Regions from separate parts of the Aeromonas sp. Marseille-Q7275 genome, predicted to be linked through region 2. Evidence: riboswitches for the same ligand, from Rfam matches in the RefSeq annotation. Region 2 holds a riboswitch; the other holds the start of a gene.
What was found. A riboswitch is a leader RNA that binds a small molecule or an ion and turns the genes downstream of it on or off. The one in region 2 is predicted to bind thiamine pyrophosphate.

Region 1 (3,693 bases), on a different contig from region 2:
GGTAAACTCGAACAGTTTCTGTTTATCCTTGTTGATCCCCTGAATGATCACGCGGCTGCGGTTATCTGCGGCCGCATAGTTGATCAAGAGATCTCCTTTATAGGATATCTTGTCTTCGTAGATGCTGGAGCAAATATCCGAATAGATACCGTCATCAAAACTCCATATCACTTGCCCGGTCTTATTTTGGCTATCGATATCGAATATCGCCGCTTGGCTGGTTGCGAGATCTATCCCGGTTGGCGTGCCAGTTGGGTTATTACCGCTTCGTCGGCCATTGTTGAACAGCATCAATTTTCCTGATTTGTTTATCGAAACTGCATGCTGCCCTATAGGCACTTGCCCTGAGGAGAGTGACAAGGCCAACTTTTGGAGAGAAGGGTAGGAGTACCAGTGCTTGGTCTCGTCCCCCAGCAACCAGATGATCTTCCCTGTGTTGTAATCCAGTTTTACCACGAAGTTTTCACGGCTGGAGACCAGCAAGGTGTCATCGGCTGGATCATAGGTGGCTGCGTTCATGTGGAACCAGTCTACACCATTTCTGACAAAGTTGCTGGGATCATCCCCCTCCTGCACCATATATTCAGAGAATATCTTACCGAGATCCCACTCTTTAATCACATTACCTGATTCGTCTATCTCACTTAAAAATGACTCTATTTTTAACGCACCATCAGTTGTGCCATCGAGCTCAATCAATATACCTTTTTTGCCCGGGTCTATATTATGGTGAAAATATGCATCATTTCCCATTTTTGTGTCATTGATGACAGTGGAGTCAGTTTTTCCATAAAGTGAAATTATATCTATGGTGGCCCCGCTAGATCCCGTCACTGGACGTCCAGTAATAAAAATATTGTTCATGAATATCGATGCCATGGAATCTCGCTTGGTTTCCGCATCCCACCTAACTTCACCATCAATATCCATGATAATGGGATTTTTCAATCTACTTTTCAAATAAAAATAACTGTAACTGGGTGTGGCGGTGGGCTTGATACTGATGCCAACGTTGTCATAAATACCTGCATTATCAACATAGGTGGCCGCGGGGACCATCTTCTGAAATGAGTAGATGCTGTCATCGATATACTGAATGTCTATTGTGAGTTCATTCAGATAGTCGCTGTAGAGGCCAAATATTGGAACTTGGATGCTGTTATTTGTAGCGTCAAATAGTCCATTGTTGGACAGATAGCTCCAATCATATGTGGCAGAGACAGGCTTGGCAAAATTGCCATCTTTTGTCTTTATACGGAAGGATATGTTTTTTATTTTGCCAGTATCCAGTCCATTCATATTTAATGCCGAAATAAACACTGACGTATGCTGATCATCTTCAATAACCTGTGTCGCAGGGTCATAAGCAGATTGCTCGGCCAGAGTCTTGCTGTCATTGCTACTGTCGCATCCATATAAGCCGAAGCAGCACATGCCAAGAATAAGTGTCTTTTTGTGGTTCATAATAAACATCATCCCTATGTTAATGAACAAGATTCATTGTAGTGAAAAAATCATGGTTGAGTTAAAAGATAGGCCGTATATACTGGCGCCATCTTGTCGGAGTGCTGACCGTCGAACGACGCAAAGCTGAGACCGTTAATTCGGGATCCGTGGAACCTGATCAGGTTAAGACCTGCGAAGGGAAACAAGGGTAACTTGCGAGTTGCCGCGCCGGGGGAGTAGCCACTTCCCCCTTGCCTTGAGGGGAGCCCCCAGGCAAGGGCTGGCGCACAGGAGGGAGGTCGTCCCGCCGCTTGCCCGTCAGGGCGGCGAATGTCCCCGCAAGGGGGCGGGACGGCAGAGCAGGGATGATCCATCCCGCGCTCGCTCCCTCTTGAGAGCGCACCCAGATTGCAAGTTCATCACTTCTCCTCGAACTCCAGACAAGCAAACACCCATAACTTCAACCAGTTAATGTGAGTTTTGCTATGTCTACCTCTTCTGAAAACAGCAAGTCCGTGCCCGCCAGCCGCCGGGAGCAGCGCTCCAGTGCCCAGGCCTTTATCGACAATCTCAAGGGCATGGCCCATCCCAACTCCAGACGCATCTTCATCCAGGGTTCTCGCCCCGACATCCGGGTGGGGCTGCGGGAGATCGTCCTGGCCGACACCCTGGTCGGCGGCAGCAAGGAAGCCCCCCAGTTCGAGCCCAACGATCCCGTGCCCGTCTACGACACCTCGGGGGCCTATGGGGACGAGCGTGCCGAGATAGACGTGCGCCGCGGTCTGCCGCGCCTGCGTGAAAACTGGGTGCTGGAGCGTGGCGACACCGAAGCCCTGGATGATCTCAGCTCCGCCTTCACTCAGGAGCGCCTCGCCGACGAGGGGCTGGATCACCTGCGATTCGAGCATCTGCCTAAACCGCGCCGCGCCAAGGCGGGCAAATGGGTGACCCAGCTGCACTATGCCCGTCAGGGGATGGTCACCCCGGAGATGGAGTTCATCGCCATTCGCGAGAACATGGGTCGCGAGCGGGTGCGCTCCGAGCTGCTGCTGCGCCAGCATCCGGGTCAGGGCTTTGGTGCCCGCCTGCCGGAAAACATCACCCCCGAATTCGTGCGCGACGAGGTGGCCGCCGGCCGCGCCATCATCCCCAGCAACATCAACCACCCGGAAGCCGAGCCCATGATCATTGGCCGCAACTTCCTGGTGAAGATCAACGCCAACATAGGCAACTCGGCGGTCACCTCCAGCATCGAGGAGGAGGTGGAGAAGCTGGTGTGGTCCACCCGCTGGGGCGCCGACACCGTCATGGATCTCTCCACCGGCCGCTACATCCACGAGACCCGGGAGTGGATACTGCGCAACAGCCCTGTGCCCATCGGCACAGTGCCCATCTACCAGGCCCTGGAGAAGACCAACGGCATCGCCGAGGATCTCACCTGGGAGCTGTTCCGCGACACCCTGCTGGAGCAGGCCGAGCAGGGGGTGGACTACTTCACCATCCACGCCGGCGTGCTGCTGCGTTACGTGCCCATGACCGCCAAGCGCCTCACCGGCATCGTCTCCCGTGGCGGCAGCATCATGGCCAAGTGGTGCCTCTCCCACCACAAGGAGAACTTCCTCTATCAGCATTTCCGCGAGATCTGCGAGATCTGCGCCGCCTATGACGTGGCCCTGTCGCTGGGTGACGGTCTGCGCCCGGGCTCCGTCTATGACGCCAACGACGAGGCCCAGTTCGCCGAGCTGCACACCCTGGGGGAGCTCACCAAAATCGCCTGGGAGTACGACGTCCAGGTGATGATAGAGGGGCCGGGTCACGTGCCCATGCACATGATAGAGCGCAACATGACGGAGCAGCTGGAGCACTGCCACGAGGCGCCCTTCTACACCCTGGGCCCGCTCACCACCGACATAGCCCCCGGCTACGATCACTTCACCTCCGGCATAGGCGCCGCCATGATCGGCTGGTACGGCTGCGCCATGCTCTGCTACGTCACCCCCAAGGAGCACCTGGGGCTGCCGAACAAGGAGGACGTCAAGCAGGGCCTCATCACCTACAAGATCGCCGCCCACGCCGCGGATCTCGCCAAGGGGCACCCGGGCGCCCAGATCCGCGACAACGCCATGTCCAAGGCGCGCTTCGAGTTCCGCTGGGAGGATCAGTTCAACCTGGCGCTGGATCCCGAGACCGCCCGCGCCTACCACGACGAGACCCTGCCCCAGGAGTCCGGCAAGGTGGCCCACTTCT
Region 2 (3,693 bases):
CCGGGATCATCAGGATCATGGAGCCGCTGGCCTCCCACAGGGCGGCGGCCCGCCGCTTGCGCCCGCGCACCCTCAGGTGGCGGCTGGTGAGCAGCAGACCGGCGCCGAGCAGGGTCGCCAGCGACCCGGCCGCCAGGGCGATGGCCAGGGACTGGCCGCCCGCCTGCCATAGCTGGGGGGATGCCAGCGCCGTCAGCAGGCCGGGGTTGAAACCGGCCACGACTATGGCCAGCAGGGGCGGCAGGAAGATGGCGAGCCCGGTGCAGAGCGCCACGGCATCCACCAGGCCTGTCCCCGGCTGATGGCGATCCGGCCTCAGGCAGGGGCGGCGGCTGGTGAGACGGCTGGCCGGGGTGGTCTGCAGCCTGTGTTGCAGCAGGAGCAGGGCGACGGTCAGCAGCAGCTGTACCAGCGCCAGTCCGCCCGCGGTGGCGAGATCGAAGTCAAAGCGAAGAGCCTGATAGACGGCCACTTCCAGGGTGGTGGACTTGGGGCCGCCGCCCAGCGCCAGCACTGTGGTGAAGCTGGTGAAGCAGAGCATGAAGATGAGGCTGGCGAGCCCCGGCAGTATGCCGCGGATGAGCGGCCACTCCAGCAGCCGGAAGATGTGGGATGAGCGCATGCCGAGCTGGCTGGCGAGGCGCCAGGAGGTCTCGGGGACGCTCTCTATGCTCTGCAGTATGAGGCGCGCCGCCAGCGGCATGTTGAAGAACACATGGGCCAGCAGTATGCCGAACAGGCCGTACAGGTAGTTGCCGGGATCCAGCCCCAGGGCGCGCAGCAGCTGCGGCAGCCAGCCCTGGCGGCCATGCACCGCGACCATGCCGAAGATGGCGATGATGACGGGCAGCACCAGGGAGAGGCCGAACAGCTTGAGCAGCAAGGCCCTGCCGGAGAAGCGGCGCCGCGCCAGGGCACGGGCCACCGGGATGGCTACACCTAAGCTCAGCAGGGTGGAGAGCAGGGCTTGTCCTAAGCTGAAGCCCAGCACATGGCGCAGATAGGGATCGGCCAGCAGGGTGCGGGGAGACAAGGTGCCCGCCTGCCACAGCAGGGCCGCGAGCGGCCCGAGGGACAACAGCAGGATCAGCAGGGTGGCTGCACTGCCCGGCAGCCACCAGAGGGGACGGGAGCCTGCGTTCACTGGGTGACGGCTTGCAGCCATTCGCGGATCCAGTTCTTGCGATTGGCGGCCACGTCATCAGAGGTGAAACTCAGCGGCTTGGCGACCGTGATCATCTGCTCGAAGCCCTTGGGAAGCGGCTGGTCGATCACCGGGTACATCCAGTTGCCGGCAGGGATCTCCTGCTGGAAGGCGGGGCTGACCATGAACTGCAGGAACTGGTCCGCCAGCTTGTCCTGGGCAGCGTTTTTCAGCTTGGCGGCCACTTCCACCTGACGGTAATGCCCCTCTGCGAAGGCGGCCGCCCGGTACTGGGGCTTGTTCTCGGCGATCAGGTGATAGGCGGGGGAGCTGGTATAGGAGAGCACCATGTCCGCCTCGCCGTCGAGGAACATGCCATAGGCCTCGGACCAGCCCTTGGTGACGGTGACCGTCTTTTTGGCCAGCTGTTCCCAGGCGGCGGGGGCCTGATCGCCATAGACAGACTTCATCCAGAGCATCAGCCCCTGGCCCGGGGTGGAGGTGCGGGGATCCTGATAGATCACCTTGAGATCCTGGCGTTCCACCAGCTCTTTCAGGCTCTTGGGGGGCTGCTTGAGTTTGTCCTTGTCGTAGACGAAGGCGAAGTAGCCGTAGTCATAGGGGACGAAGGTGTCATCCTGCCAGCCACCCGGCACCTTGAGGGCGTCGAGTCTGGTGTGATGGGGGGCGAACAGGCCGCTCTGCTTGGCCTCGCTGACCAGGGCATCGTCCAGCCCCAGCACCAGGTCTGCCTTGCTGTGCTGGCCTTCCAGCCGCAGCCGGTTGAGGATGGCGACACCGTCTTCCAGGGCCACCAGATTGAGGGTACAGCCGCACTCCTTCTCGAAGGCCTGCTTGATCTTGGGACCCGGGCCCCATTCGGCGGCGAAGGAGCCGTAGGTGTAGACGGTGAGGGTGTCGGCGGCAAATGCCTGGGCAGAGAGCAGGCCGGTCGCGAGCAGCAGCAGGGTCTTCATCAATGGCACTCCTGTGGGTACTGAGGTGCCATGGGCAGGGGTCTGCTCATCAATGGCACCTCTCTTGTGGTGAGGGCCAGCGGATGAGGGCGCAAAAAACGCGCGCCATGCCTCAAATTCCTCCGCCAGCATTATCTGGATCAGGTTCACGGGTATAATCTCAGCGGTAAACCGCACCCCGTTTGAGCAACGAACCGCATTGTATTGACCTTCTTTGGGGGAGGCCAGCACTATGTTTCACGGGCCGCGCCGTGCGAGCCACCACCAAGGAGGATGCCCCCAGTGATCACCAGCACCAAGGAAAGACGTGCCTTCCAGCGCATGGTCATCAACGCCCCTGTCACCCTGTTCCAGCACCAGCAGGTGCTTGAGGGAGTCTGCCGGGATCTCAGCGCCAATGGCATGGGGGTCGAGGTGAACGAACACGGGTTTGATCTGGCCCAACCCATCCGGGTGAGCCTGGCCACCAGCAGCAACCTGCTGCCCCCCTTCGAGGCCCAGGCCCGCATAGTGCGGGTGCTGGAGGAGGAGGGCGGGCTCTTGCTGGCGCTGGAGTTCCTGCCTCTGACCTGAGTTCGCACGCCACCCTGTTTCATCGACCAGCCACCGGCTGGTCGATGCATTTTCGGCCCGGGCCAACCTTGCCTTCCCGCCCGGATCGCCGCTCCGGGTGCGGCTCAGTTGCTGGCCAGCACGGGTTGGACGCTCAACTGCTTGCTGTCGACCAGCGTCTTGCTGGTGGGGGCGAGCTGGCCCATGGGGAGCTGGGCTGGGCCGCTCGGTTCCAGCAGCAGATAGGTCTCCCCTTGCCAGCTCAGGGTCGCCTGACCCGGGCCGGCCGGCAGCGCCACCCCCAGCAGGGCATGGCCCGGCACGAACACCATGGCCTGCTTCAGCTCGGGAAAGCGCTGGGCCAGCAGGGCCGCCATCAGGGTCACCTTGCTGTCGCAATCCCCCCGGTTCTGCTCCAGCACCTGGCGCGGGCTCAGAAAGCCCTTGCCAGAGCGCCCCGACTGGCTGTCGAGCAGCTGATAGGGGATGGCCTGGATGAAGTCGAGCATATGGGCCACCGTCTTCTGGCGCGCCTCTGTCTCCGTGGCGCCCTCCTGCTTGAGCTGCTCGGCCAGGGGCGCCAGTTCGGCGCGGCTCTCCAGGGCGATGCGCACATGATCCTGCTTGATGGCGGGGGCGCCATCGGGCGGAGTGAAGGGCTGGAAGTAGTGCCGCTTGAGCCACTCGGCCTCCAGTCTGGCCTGCTCCGGCTTGACCCATAGCGAGGCTTCCCTGGCCTTGTCGGCGTTGCGGCTCTTGAGGCTGAGGGCGAGGCTGGGGCGAGAGAGGGAGAACTGCACCTCGGGGAATTCAAGCTCCGCCTGCCGCAGCAAGCTCTGCAGCACCTCCTCCTGCATCCTGGCCGGGCGATAGGCGATGAGCGGCGGCAGCTTGCCCGCCTCCAGCCGGTAGCTGAGTTGCTGGGTCTTGCCATCCCTGTCCTGCCAGCCGACGTTGAGCTGGCCGCCGTTGCTGTTGAAATAGGTCTGCCCGGCGCAGACCGGCAGCGCCAGCCAGAGG

Region 1: another riboswitch for thiamine pyrophosphate. It lies ahead of thiC (phosphomethylpyrimidine synthase ThiC); the one in region 2 lies ahead of thiB (thiamine ABC transporter substrate binding subunit).

The regions. Positions count from the first base shown of each region.
Region 1 is NZ_CBCPLW010000013.1:95,004-98,696, forward strand. Features, by position in the region: gene ACWPWQ_RS13640 (aryl-sulfate sulfotransferase) at 1-1,464, opposite strand, end outside; TPP riboswitch at 1,552-1,665, shown strand; gene thiC (phosphomethylpyrimidine synthase ThiC) at 1,932-3,693, shown strand, end outside.
Region 2 is NZ_CBCPLW010000017.1:94,685-98,377, reverse strand. Features, by position in the region: gene thiP (thiamine/thiamine pyrophosphate ABC transporter permease) at 1-1,165, opposite strand, end outside; gene thiB (thiamine ABC transporter substrate binding subunit) at 1,141-2,121, opposite strand; TPP riboswitch at 2,222-2,312, opposite strand; gene ACWPWQ_RS16015 (PilZ domain-containing protein) at 2,404-2,694, shown strand; gene ACWPWQ_RS16010 (transglutaminase domain-containing protein) at 2,799-3,693, opposite strand, start outside.